3 regions of the Paenibacillus sp. 2RAB27 genome follow, and region 3 is predicted to be linked to each of the others. Evidence: riboswitches for the same ligand, from Rfam matches in the RefSeq annotation. Region 3 holds a riboswitch; each other region holds the start of a gene.
What was found. A riboswitch is a leader RNA that binds a small molecule or an ion and turns the genes downstream of it on or off. The one in region 3 is predicted to bind thiamine pyrophosphate.
Positions count from the first base shown of each region.

Region 1: it holds a riboswitch for thiamine pyrophosphate, as region 3 does, so the genes downstream of both, AB4114_RS33800 (ECF transporter S component) here and thiC (phosphomethylpyrimidine synthase ThiC) in region 3, are expected to answer to the same signal.
Region 2: it holds a riboswitch for thiamine pyrophosphate, as region 3 does, so the genes downstream of both, AB4114_RS09270 (thiamine phosphate synthase) here and thiC (phosphomethylpyrimidine synthase ThiC) in region 3, are expected to answer to the same signal.

Region 1 covers NZ_JBFRGR010000055.1:12,934-17,896, reverse strand. The annotation lists gene pyk (pyruvate kinase) at 1-1,011, opposite strand, end outside; gene AB4114_RS33810 (AraC family transcriptional regulator) at 1,137-1,919, shown strand; gene AB4114_RS33805 (DUF3105 domain-containing protein) at 1,942-2,637, opposite strand; TPP riboswitch at 2,869-2,978, shown strand; gene AB4114_RS33800 (ECF transporter S component) at 3,119-3,715, shown strand; gene AB4114_RS33795 (ABC transporter ATP-binding protein) at 3,720-4,963, shown strand, end outside.
Region 2 covers NZ_JBFRGR010000005.1:55,092-60,054, reverse strand. The annotation lists gene AB4114_RS09285 (thiazole synthase) at 1-668, opposite strand, end outside; gene thiS (sulfur carrier protein ThiS) at 673-876, opposite strand; gene thiO (glycine oxidase ThiO) at 860-2,083, opposite strand; gene AB4114_RS09270 (thiamine phosphate synthase) at 2,099-2,704, opposite strand; TPP riboswitch at 2,846-2,944, opposite strand; gene hflK (FtsH protease activity modulator HflK) at 3,126-4,133, shown strand; gene hflC (protease modulator HflC) at 4,130-4,963, shown strand, end outside.
Region 3 covers NZ_JBFRGR010000029.1:37,405-42,367, forward strand. The annotation lists gene thiC (phosphomethylpyrimidine synthase ThiC) at 1-1,248, opposite strand, end outside; TPP riboswitch at 1,344-1,453, opposite strand; gene AB4114_RS27705 (AbrB/MazE/SpoVT family DNA-binding domain-containing protein) at 1,579-1,815, opposite strand; gene AB4114_RS27710 (sugar phosphate isomerase/epimerase family protein) at 2,095-2,949, shown strand; gene AB4114_RS27715 (Gfo/Idh/MocA family protein) at 2,952-3,968, shown strand; gene AB4114_RS27720 (glucosamine-6-phosphate deaminase) at 3,988-4,770, shown strand; gene AB4114_RS27725 (N-acetylglucosamine-6-phosphate deacetylase) at 4,760-4,963, shown strand, end outside.

The DNA.
Region 1 (4,963 bases), on a different contig from region 3:
CATGGTTTGCTCGACGCGCTCAGCGATAGTTGCCATCATCGTCACGGACTCGACTGGATACTTGCCAGCCGCTGTCTCGCCGGAAAGCATCACAACGTCACTGCCGTCAAGCACGGCATTCGCCACGTCACTCACTTCAGCGCGAGTCGGACGCGGGTTGCGCTGCATGGAATCCAGCATTTGCGTAGCTGTAATAACCGGTTTACCAGCTAAGTTACAAGCGCGTATCATATCTTTTTGTGCAATTGGAACTTCCTCGGTCGGAATTTCAACCCCAAGGTCACCACGGGCCACCATGATGCCGTCGGAAGCTTCCAGGATACCAGCGAAGTTCGTCATGCCTTCTTCGTTCTCGATTTTCGAGATGATCGGTGTCAATCCTGCGCCATACTGCTCTAGAAGGGCACGAACCTCACGAACATCATTTCCGTTACGAACGAAGGACATCGCGACGATTGAAATATTTTCCTCAACGCCGAATTTGATGTGCATGACATCGCGCTCCGTCACACCCGGCAAGGATGTGCGTACGCCTGGTAAGTTAACACCTTTGCGTTGCTTCAACTGAGCGGGGTTCAAGACGCTGCAAGTCACTTCTGCGCCATCGATCATTTCAACACGCAGCTCGATGGAGCCATCGTCGATCAATACGAGATTGCCTGGCTTAACATCCTGCGGCAAACCTGGGTAGTTCACCGATACACGGCTGGAATCGCCGATAATTTGTTCAGTTGTCAAGACGATGCGATCGCCCGTTTGCAAGTCATAGGAAGCATCTTTCAATTGACCGATGCGGATTTCTGGACCTTTGATATCCATAAGAATCGGGATAATAACGCCCATTTCTTGCGCAGCTTGGCGAACACGCTGAATACGACCGCGGTGCTCATCCAAATCGCCATGTGCCATATTTAAACGCGCGACGCTCATGCCGGCGCCAATTAATTCTTTCAGGGTTGGGACGGAGTCGCACGCAGGACCCATTGTACAAATGATTTTTGTTTTACGCATCGTGAAGGACTTCCTTTCGAATGTAAGAGATTAGTTGGCTTCATTATATGCCTTATCCATGTGATTTTCTATGAACTATAGTATGATATATGTAATATAGTATGATACAAGGGGGCGAGGATTTTATGCAGCTAACTGGCATTCACTATGATAAAAGCAGTACATGGAACGAGGAACAGCCCATAATGCGCCCGGACTGGACACTTGTTTTCGTGATCTATGGCCGCTGTGTGTACTGGGTCAATGAGAAGAAACAAGTGCTAGAGAAAGGGCAATGGCTCCTCGTCCCGAGAGAAACTCCCTTCTATGGCCGGAGTGTGCCAACGAAAATACATGAGAAATTTGTGCTGCAATTTGACGCGCAGGCAGCACAAGACATCTTTCCGCTACTGCAACAATCGTCCTACACCTGTCGCCAGACCGGCAAATTCGACATCATCGCAGATCGGCTGCGTTTGATCCATCGCGGCTGGCAAGACAAACAGCCCTATTACATGGCGCTATGTGAAGCGCATCTGCAAGAGCTGTTTGTGTTTCTCCAACGGGAGTCGGATCAGGCTGCCACAACCTCGACAACCGCACTTCTCGTGGAGCAAATGAAGGGCTATATCCAGAATCATTACCGCGAGCATGTCACCAAGGACGAGTTAGGCAGCTGTATCAGCCGCTCGCCGAATTATGCAGCTTCGCTTTTTCGCCAAGTCACGGGTCAAACGATCAGTGAATTCGTTCACGTCACGCGAATCAAAACAGCCGTCTACATGCTGCGTCATTCCGCCCTGACCGTCACCGAAATTGCCGAGTTTATTGGCTATAACGATCCGTCTTATTTCTATCGTGTATTCCGAAGAATGACAGGTTTAGTACCAACCGAACTAGTTTCAGATCGTGAAACGATTCGGAAATAATTCGCAAGTAATTCGCAAGTAATTACATCGTTCCGCCGCCGAGCCGCACGTTAGCAGGAATTTGCTCAGGACCTTTGTTGATATAGTCGTGAATGAACGTTCCAACACTAGCTTCATCGAATTTGGCGAGTGACATTGTTTTCGTCCAAGCCGTAACCACGACCTCTTGATCGGCTGGCACATCGACATTGGGAACTGCTAGCACACCAGCACCAGCCGTCTTGAAGTGGGTCAAGTAGTCAAGTCGATCGAGCAGCTCCTTCGGTGCATCGGGATGGTAATGGATGATGATATCGCCATGCTCCAAGTTGTGGACAAGCATCTCGTAACCAGGTCTTTCCTTATAGAATCCGAATTTCAAATCATGTGGGCTATGCGTACCTGAAGTAGGGATTTTCATCTCGTACATCAAGGTGCCATCTTTATGATCGCGTCCGTAATCCTTATCTGTTGTGACCTGAATGTTGGCATGGAAATTAAGCTTATCTAAGCTGTACTTGCCTGCGGAGCTTTGAATGAGTGAAGTACCGACGCTGCCGAGAGCGATGATGAGCAGGGCATGTGAGAGAAGGAGCCATGTTTTATGTTTCTTTTTTAGGGCTTGCTTTTCAGCCTTTTTCAACCGCGAGGTGTTGTCTTTGTTTATTCTTGCTGCGAGTACATAACCAATGATAGCTGCAATGAATAGAGCTAGTCCGATATAGAACAATATGGTCATCAATTTCAATCCCTTTCTGCATCGTGGAATCATCCACCCTGAATAAGTTTCTTTGTTGAAAAATAAGAGGACACTACAAATTGTAGTTTTTCTAAGGGGTGGAAGTCAACTTCTAATGTTATCCTGATTTTGGCATGTTACCAGTGCAGACGAGCATGGGGAAGTTTCTCCGTTTCTTTGGGAAAAAAAGGATTGCCAAAGAGCAGATAATCCGCTACAGTTAAGCCAAATGAATAGCAACACGGGTGCTTGATGAAGTCAGGCTGAGATAGTGGCCCTATGCCACTGACCGTTAATCTGATCTGGATAATGCCAGCGTAGAGACCTGATGTGCTTTTTTTATGCACAAATGTTCAAGCCTGCCGGTATTCCGGTGGGCTTTTTTTGTCCTTAAAAGGCAAAAAAGACCATGTATCCAAGATTGGCGTGTTCGCTTATCTCATTGACAAATATGAATGGGGAAAAAGGAGTCGAGAAGAAGATGGAGCAAAAGGAAGCAAGTAAAAAAGGGTTGAAGCTGACAGATATTTTGATCACGATTGTCATTTCAGCCGTGTTTGGTGTGATTTATCGGATTTGGGGACCGATCTATGATCTTATGAAGCCGCTAGGCTTACATGCAGAGCAGTTGAGCTATGGCATGTGGTTCATGGCGGCAACGTTCGCGTTCCTCGTGATTCGCAAACCAGGCGTTGCCCTGTTGGCTGAAGTTGCAGCCGCAACGATCGAGGCCTTGTATGGCGGCCATTGGGGCGTGTCGACGCTCGTCTTTGGATTGCTGCAAGGGCTTGGTGCTGAGCTAGTGTTCGCGGCTTTCCGCTATCGTCGCACCAATGTGGGAGTAACCATACTTGCCGCTTTCGCTTCCGCCATCATGTCCATCTTTGTGGATACGTATTATGGCTATATTGATCAGCTGGCATTCTGGAATTATCTATTATTCATTGGTTTACGGTTACTGGGTAGCGCTTTGATCGCGGGTGTATTCGCCTACTATTTGACAGGTGCTTTATCCCGCACAGGTGTATTGAATCTGATTCGTCCAGTTTCCAAAAAAGATTACGACGTACTGGGGTAACGAGATGAGCGAAGGAATGAGCGTTACGAATCTACGGTTAAAATATCCCGGCGATGACGCCCCCCTGATCTTTCAGGGGGTTTCCTTTTCCATCGAGCGGGGTGAGAAGGTACTGCTGCTGGGACCTAGCGGCTGTGGCAAATCGACCCTGCTTCAGGTGTTGAGCGGAATTGTGCCAGACATGATTGAGCTGCCGCTCAAAGCGGATGAGATTCGCAGGCCTAGCCGGTGGGGGTATGTGTTTCAAGATCCAGATACACAGTTCTGTATGCCTTATATTGATGAAGAAATCGCGTTCGTGTTGGAAAATCAGGAAGTGCCGCGGGAAGATATGCCTGCGCGCATCCGGTATTACTTGGATTTGGTCGGGGTGCATGTGCCTGATGCGCATACGTTGATTAGTACGCTGTCCCAAGGGATGAAGCAGCGGTTAGCGATCGCAAGTGTACTGGCGCTTGAGCCAGAGGTGCTCTTTCTCGATGAGCCGACGGCGCTGTTGGATGATGAGGGTACGAAGCAGGTATGGGACACGATTCGAGCCATTAGCGGGGACAAAACTCTCCTTATTGTCGAGCACAAAATTAGCGGCATGCTGGATTTGCTCGATCGGTTGATCATCTTAACTCCAGAAGGCAAGGTATTGGCCGATGGACCGCCGCTTGCCATGTTTGAAGCTTACAAAGAGCAAATGAGGGAATATGGCATTTGGTATCCTGAGGTGTGGGAGGACTATGCCAAGGAGAATCCGCAGGCAGCGGTGAGGGGAGACGACCTATGGAATGGGCATCCCACTAGTGTGGTGCCGTTAGCACCCGTTATGGTCTTCCAGGATTTCGTCGGTGTTCGCGGAGGACAGATCAGGACCTCTGTGGATAACTTTAGCGTTTATCCAGGGGAATGGATCACCGTTATCGGTGCCAACGGTGCAGGCAAAAGCTCGCTCCTCCTCGCGATCATGCGGCTCGTCCCAACCCGCGGAAGCTGTGTGATCGCGGGCGTGAAGGGCAACAAAGTCGAGCACCTTGCGGAGCAAGTCGGCTTTGTGTTCCAGAACCCGGAGTTCCAGTTCGTCACGAACTCCGTGGAGGAAGAGCTGACCTATGGCTTGCCAGAGGGTCAGCCGAGGAACGAGCAATGGGCAGCGGCTGAGCTGCTGCTCCGGGAATACGACCTGCTCGCGCTGCGCGAGCGGCACCCGTTCCAGCTCTCGCTGGGCCAGAAGCGCAGGCTTAGCGTGGCGTCCGCGAT
Region 2 (4,963 bases), on a different contig from region 3:
AGTTTCATGGCATAAGCCATTTTGACGGGATCCTTCGCTCCAGATACTGCTGTGTTCAGCAGCACACCGTCTGCTCCCATTTCCATCGCCAACGATGCATCAGAAGGCGCACCAATCCCTGCGTCCACGATGACCGGAACTGTCGCCTGCTCGATGATAAAGCTCAGATTCAACGGGTTAATGATTCCCTGCCCCGTGCCAATCGGTGATGCACCAGGCATAATCGCGTGTACGCCAAGTGCTTGCAAACGTTTGGCTAATAACACATCATCCGATGTATAAGGAAGTACGATAAATCCTTCCTCCAGCAGCATTTCCGACGCTTTCAGCGTTTCCACAGGATCGGGCAGCAGCGTCATTTCATCCCCAATAACTTCGACTTTGATCATGTCGCACAGGCCAGAAGCCTTAGCTAAACGTGCGATGCGGACGGCTTCTTCGGCTGTTTTGGCACCGGCTGTATTCGGCAGCAACGTGAAATTCGACGTGTCCAACATGGACAAGAAATTCGGCTGACTCGCCTCAAAAATGTTCATCCGACGAACGGCAAACGTCAGAATTTGGGACTCACTAATATCCACCGCTTGTTTTTGAATCTGAAAATCAGGAAACTTCCCCGTACCTAGCAACAGACGTGAACGAAACTCATATGGACCGATTTTTAACATATCTTTATCCTCCTCCAACGAAATGAACGATCTCAATTTTGTGACCTTCCGCAAGCTCAGCACCAGCGTGATCCTCTTTATGTAAAATGGCTGCGTTATGCTCAACCACGAGCATTTTGTCGCTTAGGTCGAAATGCGCAAGCAGCTCCACAACGGTCCTAATCGTATCGGGTACGTCAACCTGCTGACCATTAATGTGCAGTTTCAATGCTTATCAATTCCTTTCCTGTAGCTGAAAATATGTCTTGACCCTGCTGACTCACTCGCGTGGTCTTTGGCGAAAAATCCGGGCTGAAGGCATCCAGCCAAGGGGCTATCGCACTATTCCCTTGGTCTCCTCCGCCATCTCCGCCCAAAATCCAATCCGCCATCACCCTCCCGGTGATCGGGCTCAGCAGAATCCCGTTGCGGTAATGACCGCACGCTGTATACAAGCCCTCCACCGTCGGTACTTTGCCGATGTAGGGCAGCCCGTCGGCTGTCTGCGGGCGCAGCCCCGACCAAGCCTTCTCCCACTCTGCATCGCCGAGGGCGGGCATCAGCCCCCTCGCGCGATCCATCAGCTCGGCTAAGCCCGAGAGCGATACCTTGCGGTCATAGCTGTGCGGCACGACCGTCGCGCCGACCACCAGCCGTCCGCCGGCTTTCGGAACGATATAGCACCCTGGCGAGAACAGGGTTTTCTTCAGGAGCGGCTTCGGCGTCCTAACGGAGAAGCACTCGCCTTTCACGGGATACATCGGCAAGTCGATGCCGATGCCCGCTAGCAGCTGACCGCTCCACGTGCCTGCGGCGACGACCACGTGGTCGCTGTAGAGCGGACCAGCGGCCGTCAGCACGCCGATGACGCGCTCCTGCGCGGTCAGCAGCCCTTGCACCTGGGCGAACGGTTGCACCTTCGCCCCAAGCACCTGCGCCGCCTGCGCGAATGCCGCCGCCAGCAACGGAGCATCGACCTGCCCATCTTCGGGCAGGTACAGGGCTCCGCGCGTGGCTGCGCTCAGCGCGGGCTCTATAGCCGTGGCTTCAGCTGCGCTGAGCCACTGGGCTTTCTCGCCCGCGGCGCGCTGGAGCTTCTCCCGCGCGCGCAGCTCCTCCTCTTGAACGTCGCTGAGCGCGACGTTCAGCAAGCCCTCACGGACGAGACCGATGTCGATGCCCGTGAGTTCTCGAAGTTCCCCGCTCAGCTCGGGGAACATGGCACGGCTTTGGCGCGCCCATTGGAACAGGGCGCCGGTGTCTTCCATCTCGGACTGCGCACCGAGCATGCCTGCTGCCGCAGCAGAAGCTTCGGTGCTGAGTTGGCTGCGCTCTAGCAGTGTGACGAACTGCCCTCTTTTAGCCAAGTAATATGCGATGGATGTACCGATAACACCACCGCCAACGATGATGACATGGGATCTTGCTGCTGACATTTCGCTCACCTCTATTTAATGAAGCTCATCATGATAGGCCAGAACGGCTCCAAGGGGATCCGCTGCTTCCCATATTCCGCTCATCACCGCGATGCCGGATGCTCCTGCATCCAGAACGGACTTTACCCTTGCAGGTGTCATCCCGCCTATCGCAATCACCGGAATATTAACGTGATGAACTAATTGTCTTAACTGCTCCAAGCCCCTAGGCGGCACGCCCTGCTTAGAGTTGGTCGCAAAAATATGACCGAACATAAGATAATCAGCCCCTTCTTTTTCACGCCACATCGCCTCGTCTGCCTGATGCACAGAGACTCCGATGCGCTGTATCCCACGGCAAAACTCATCCTGAATAACAAGCGATGGCGTCGAGCCTGGAAGCTGAAGCCCCCCTGTTTGCAAGGCTAGAGCGATAGAGGGAAACCCGTTGACGTACAGTCTTTTGGCAGGAACCCCTTGCTCCAATAAGTACTGAACGCCGATAAACACTTCGTCCAAGGACTTCGTTTTCTCGCGAATATGAATCGCTGTGACATACGGGTGAATCTGCGCCGCAATCTTGGCGATCTCGGACCATGTATGCTTCCCGCCCGATATGACATGCAACTCTTTCTCCGACACCTACGGCCCACTTCCTCTCCACCAAACACCACTTGTCTTTACAGCACTATTCATCCCGACTTAGTAAGTAACACAAAAAAACCACTTTCCTCAGGAAAGTGGTTGTAGGCTGCCTCATCATAAACAGATATAAAATCGGCTCCAAAGCTCGTTCCACTTTCCTCCGCTGGCATAAACCAGATCAGGTTCAAAGGGTTCAGTCTACACTGTCTCAGCCTCTCGGCGCCCCTAGGGATTCATTCGTATGCAATTACTAAACATCATAGCATGACAGCCAACTCTTGGAAATAACAATTTTCCATTCATCTTACAGTCGACCTAGTCTTTCTCAGCTTGCTGAGAATTACGTCTCCTTATTGAAACCATTTCCAAAACTTCCCGTATAGAATATCAGTAAATCTTATATTAAGGGGTGTTTGCCATGGAACCATTTGTACTGCCAGAACCCGATCGACGAAGACCCTCTTCCCTTCCGCCAGGTTTGATGACCAAAATTGTTATCGGCCTTGTTATCGTTCTCGTCCTTATTTTTGGATCGTCCACCTTCTACACGGTACAGGAGCATGAGAAGGCGGCTATTTTAACATTAGGCAAATATACGACAGAGAAGGAAGCTGGGCTTCACTTTAAACTCCCTTTTCCTATTCAACAGGTGATTGTACTTCCTGCCAAAAAGACGCAACGGATCCAAATCGGCTTCCGTGAAGTAGGTGGCAAAATCACTCCCGTAGAAGAAGAAGCGATGATGATCACGGGGGATGAAAATATTTTATCCGCTGATGCCGTGGTGGAATGGAATATCAGTGACATGCGGAACTACTTGTACAATATTGATAATGCAGAACTATTCCTACGTAACTCGGCGAGTGCAGCGATTCGTTCCGTTATCGGCGCTACGGCGCTAGACTTTGCCATTACAGAAGGAAAAACCGAGGTCCAAGGCAAGGTCAAAGAACGATTGATTGAGATGCAGACGAAGTATCAAACGGGTATTCATATTGTCGATTTGAAATTCCAAGATATCGAGCCGCCAGCTGGCGATGTACAGAATGCTTTTAAAGATGTAACCAATGCGCGTGAAGAGAAAAATACGAAGATTAACGTGGCGACGAAATACGAAAATGATATCCTTCCAAGGGAGCGCGGTAACGCTCAAGCACTGCTTGAGAATGCAGAAGCTCAGAAGAAATCACGGATTTTGAATGCGCAGGGGGATGTGGCGAAGTTCAATGCCCTGTATGCGGAGTATGCCAATAATAAATCAGTAACAGAGAGCAGACTTATCATCGAGACGTTAGAAAAAATATTGCCGAATGCCAAAATTTTCATCAGCGACAGCACGGGCGAAACGGTCAAATATTTACCAATTAATGAGCTGTTGCGCACACCTGCTGCTGCAACTGGTACGACTGGAGGGACTGCGAAATGACCTTACAAAGCAAATGGATTATGAGATCCATCCTTGGTATCGTTGTCGTCATTTTGTTCCTGATTTCCATCTTTATTGTCAAAGAAGGCCAATACCGCGTCGTTCTCAAATTCGGAGAAGCCGTTCGTATCCAAACAGAACCTGGTATTCATTTTAAAATTCCATTCATTGAATCGGTTCGTACGCTTCCCAAATATCAGATGGTGTATGATAGCAAGCCTACTTCCATTTTGACCAAAGATAAAAAGCCGATCGAAGTTGATAACTATACGGTATGGCGCATTGATGATGCTCAGCAATTCTTGCGTACGATTCAATCGATCACTGGTGGGGAAGAGCGTATTGATGCCGCAGTGTACAACACCGTTAGACGGAAGTTATCGGAGATTAATTACAGCGATATCATTAGCGAAAACACCCAACGTGGTAACTTGAACGACGAGATTACGAAGGAAGTTTCCGAGTTAATGGAGCGCGATAACTACGGGATCCAAATCGTCGATGTGCGCATCAAACGCACGGATCTGCCGGATTCCAACAAGCAAAGCGTATATAAACGGATGATTTCTGACCGCCAATCTATTGCGGCGAAGTACTTGTCCGAGGGCGATGAGGAGTCCAAGAAAATCACCTCCAAAGCCGACAGACAGGCGAGTGAATTGATCGCGCAAGCGCAAGCAGATGCGAAGAAAATCGTGGCTGAAGGCGAGCAAGAAGCAGCTAAAATTTACAACTCCGCTTACGGCCAAGACCCTGCCTTCTACAATTTCTATCGTACGCTGGATAGTTACTTGGTGTCATTTAAAGGGGAACCGGTCATCATGCTGCCT
Region 3 (4,963 bases):
AAAAGGAGCCTCATCACAGATTTCAAGTTGTTTATCCATATTTTCTTTGATTAAATGCATGGGCACGTGACCAGGACCTTCTACCATGACTTGTACATCATGTTTCCAGGCGATTTTGGTGAGTTCGCCTAGTGTTTCTAGTTCTGCAAACTGGGCCTCATCATTCGCATCTGCAATGGAGCCTGGGCGTAAACCATCGCCTAAAGAAAAGGATACATCATAGGTTTTCATGATTTCACAGATCTCTTCAAAATGTGTATACAGGAAGTTTTCCTGATGGTGGGCGAGACACCAGGCTGCCATAATGGATCCGCCTCGTGAAACAATACCTGTCACTCGTTTGGCAGTAAGAGGAACATAACGCAGCAGCACACCAGCATGAATCGTAAAGTAATCGACACCTTGCTCAGCTTGTTCAATAAGCGTGTCACGGTATACTTCCCACGTCAAATCTTCTGCTTTTCCATTGACTTTCTCTAGTGCTTGATAAATTGGAACGGTACCAATAGGAACAGGGGAATTACGAATAATCCATTCCCGGGTGGTATGAATGTTTTTACCCGTTGAGAGATCCATAATATTATCAGCGCCCCAGCGAGTAGCCCATCTCATTTTTTCCACTTCTTCTTCAATGGAGGACGATACAGCAGAATTTCCAATATTCGCATTGATTTTTACGAGAAAGTTACGTCCAATAATCATTGGCTCACTCTCAGGGTGATTAATATTGGCGGGGATAATCGCTCTACCACGAGCGACCTCGTCTTTCACAAATTCCGGAGATACATTTTCGCGAATCGCGATATATTCCATTTCGGACGTGATGATACCTTGACGTGCATAATGCATCTGGGTTACGTTACGACCTGTTTTCGCTCTCATCGGGTGACGATGTAAGCCTGGAAAAACTTCGGTAACGTTCTCTTCCTTGGTATATCCGTTATCTTCCGGTTTAATCGTTCTTCCTTCATATATTTCTACATCGCCGCGTTCTACAATCCAATTCAAACGATTAGGCGCAATACCTGCACGAATATCGGTTTGGATTTCCTCATCTGTATAAGCACCACTTGTGTCGTAGACACGCAAAGGGGCGTTTTCCTGTTCGCCGTAAGCGCCCGTGGTAGGACTCAAAGTGATTTCACGCATAGGAACTCGGATGTCCTTTCGTGAGCCCTCGACATACACTTTTTTGCTTCCCGGAAAAGAGGAAATTGAAGAAGAGTCGGTTTCTTTACTTGTTTCCATTGACATTTACATGCCTCCTATAATCGATTTGATCAAGCGGAGGATTCATGCTGCGAAAAAAAGACCGCATCTCTAATAGAGGCGGTCTCCTGGTATACAAAGAGATCTTGTGTTCCTCCGCTGGCATTATCCAGATCAGGTTTAACGGTCGATAGTTATAACTATCCTCTCAGCCTGGTCTCACCAAGCTCCCGTGATTATGCACTTAGGTATTTAATCTACACTTTATTTCTAACTATTGCAATCGTTATTTTATAAAAAATAGCCCATCAGGATCATCCCTGAGGGCTTATGTTCGACTTTGCCGATGTTCGTGCGTCACGAGAATTACTACGTAATCTCTTCAATACAATTGCCGCATACAAGCTTCCCTTTGAAATAGGTCATGTCCTCGAAATTCCCACAGAACACACAAGCAGGCATATACTTCTTGAGCGTAATACGCTCAGGGTCCACATAGACTTCGATGGCGTCACCGATCTCAATATGGAGTGTCCGACGCAACTCAATAGGTAAAACAATCCGTCCCAATTCGTCAACTTTTCTTACAATTCCCGTTGATTTCATACAATTACCTCCTTTTTTCATGAACAAAGGAACTACTTCTCGTAGTTACAAAGACTCATATTGTGTATATAGACTATTCCACATATGCACTCAAATTCCTTTTATTTACTGGCTGTGATTTTCATGTAGTTGCCCATATCCATACTGCTGAAAGAAAGCGAAAAAAATGTAAACTTACTTCAATAGAAACGTCAACTTTGACCGAGACAATCTTGGTATAGTTAGGAAAAATAAGAAGAAAACAGAATCGCATGCTCAAGCGAAGGTGGAGGTTATTCATTGATTTGGAATCGATTAGGCGTACTGACGGATGAAGTATCTCCGGATTTCGAGAAAGCGTTGAATTGGGCTGCAGAGCAGGGTTTGCAACATGTTGAAGTAAGAGTTGTGAATGGCATGAATGTATCCGTGTTGGCTGACGATCAGATCGTTGGCATCCGCAAAATGGTTGAAGAGCGTGGACTGTATGTCTCCGCCATTGCATCTCCTTTGTTTAAATGCGCGTTGGATCCGAAGCGAATGGTTGAATCGGGGGACACGTTTGGGCAGAAGGAGGAGAGTGTAGAGGAGCATTTTAAGAAACTGGATAGAGTGATCGAAATCGCAAAACTGCTGGGGACAACGCGCATCCGTATTTTCTCGTTTTGGCGAGAGTTGGAGCCGGAGCAGCATCGTGATGAAATTGTTCATCATTTAAAAAGGGCAAGCGACATTGCAGCACGCGAAGGCGTGATCCTGCTCCTAGAGAATGAGCCTTCCTGTAACGGAGGCTTTGCGGAGGAAGTGGCGGCACTTGTTTCTGCCATCGATTCTCCAGCTGTTCGGGGCCTTTGGGATCCAGGCAATGAAGCGTATGGCGCCAGAGAGGCATTCCCAAGCGGGTACCAGTACATGAAAAATGCCTTGGCCCATGTTCATCTGAAGGATGCTTACATTCGTCAAGATGGAACACCGAAATGTGTGCCTCTTGGTTCTGGGAATGTGGATATAACAGCTCAAATTAAGGCGCTTGAAGCGGATGGGTATGCGGGGTTGTATACGATTGAAACGCATTTTGTTCCAGAAGGCGGAACCCAGCTGACAGGTACGCGAATGACGCTGGATGCCCTTCGAGCTCTGCTTGAGGAGGTGTAGGGTTGGCTAACTGGAGGTTCGGCATTATCGGCTGTGGATCGGTAGCGGATTTTCATATCGAGGCTATTCGTCAAATCGAAGAGGCAAGCCTAGTCGTGGTATCTAGTCGAGTGGAAGCGAAGGCGCAAGCGGTTGCTGAGCGAGAAGGCTGCACCTGGACGACGGACTACCGTGAGCTCTTGACTAGGTCTGATGTGGATATCGTCTGTGTCACAACTTCAAGCGGGAGTCACGCTGCTATCGGTTTGGAGGTTGTGAATGCGGGCAAGCATCTGATTATCGAGAAGCCAATTAGCATGAATGTGACTGACGCGGAGCGGCTTGTGCAAGCGGCACGAGCAAATAATGTTACACTTTCTGTCATCTCTCAGCGGCGATTTGAAGCACAGAATCAAGCTATTAAACGGGTTTTGGATGAAGGTGATCTCGGTAAGCTTCTGCTGGTTGAGGTGTCACTCCCCTTTCATCGATCCCAGTCTTATTATGATAGCGCGAAATGGCGCGGAACGATTGCCGAAGATGGAGGAGCTCTGATGAACCAAGGGATTCATTGCTTGGATTTGCTGCTGTGGTTCGCTGGTGACGTACACACTGTCTTTGGCAAGGTGGCTACTCAGACGCACGAGATGGAAGCGGAGGACTTGGGTTTAGCCATTTTGCAATTTAAAAATGGCGCGTTCGGTACGATCATGGCCTCGACCAGCATTGCTCCGGGCTTTGCAGCGACGATTAATCTGTACGGGGAAAAAGGCTCGATCAAGCTGGAAGGCTCGACGATTGTCCATTGGACAGTGCCAGGGCGAAGCGAACCGACTTGGGCAGAGTCAGGTGCCTACGGCGGCATTACCGATCCGCGCAGCATTGTGTCGGATTTTCATCAAAGCCAGCTGCTCGACGTCATGGCTGCCATCGAAGCCGGCGATGAACCGCTGGTTACGGGGGAATCTGGCCTGCGAGCGGTACAGCTAGTTGAACAGATTTATAAGAGTGCTGCCGAAGGGCGGCAGCTGACTATATGATAATTGGAGGAACGATCCTATGAGCGAGCCACAAGTACAAGATCAACCTGTTTGGCATACACGAATCGATGCGTTGAAGGTTAACGTGTATCAGAACCGGATCGCGTTGGGGCAAGCGGCTGGGCTAGAGGCAGCCAACCAAATCAAGTCGCTGCTTGCTGAGAAAGCGGCTATCCGAATTATTTTCGCGGCAGCGCCCTCGCAAAATGAAATGCTCGAAACGCTTGCTCAAGATGAAGCCATCGACTGGTCACGGATCACTGTGTTTCACATGGATGAATACATCGGGCTTAGTGAAGATGCGCCGCAGCGATTTGGGAGCTTTTTGAACGATCGATTGTTCGATCAGGTGAAGCCTGGCACGGTGCATTTGATTAATAGCATGAACAAGGCAGAGGACGAGTGCAAACGGTATAGCGCACTTCTTGAAGAAGCGCCGATTGATATTGTCTGTCTTGGCATTGGCGAGAATGGTCATATCGCTTTCAATGATCCGCCTGTTGCTGATTTCGCAGATACGGAACTGATTAAGCGTGTGGAGTTGGACGATGTTTGCCGGCAGCAGCAGGTGAATGATGGTTGCTTTGAAAGTTTAGATGACGTGCCGACCCATGCATTAACCCTGACGATTCCAGCGCTGATGTCGGGTACGCATTTGTTCTGCTCTGTACCTGGTGTAACGAAGCATCAGGCGGTAAAACGCACATTGAACGGAGCCATCTCGACCGAGTGTCCATCGACGATTCTCCGCGAGCATCCAGACTGCACGATGTATCTGGACCGCGATTCGTATGGCAGATAAAATGAACGTCATTCGCGCACGCCATTATGCTACAGGAGCACCTGTCGCGATTACTGTCCGCGATGGACGGATTAGTGAAGTGATGCTGCTCGACGCATCTCTTCATGAGGAACTGCCAATCGTCGCCCCTGGCTTGGTCGATTTGCAGATCAATGGCTATGCGGGATTAGACTTCAACCAGCTTCCGCTGCAA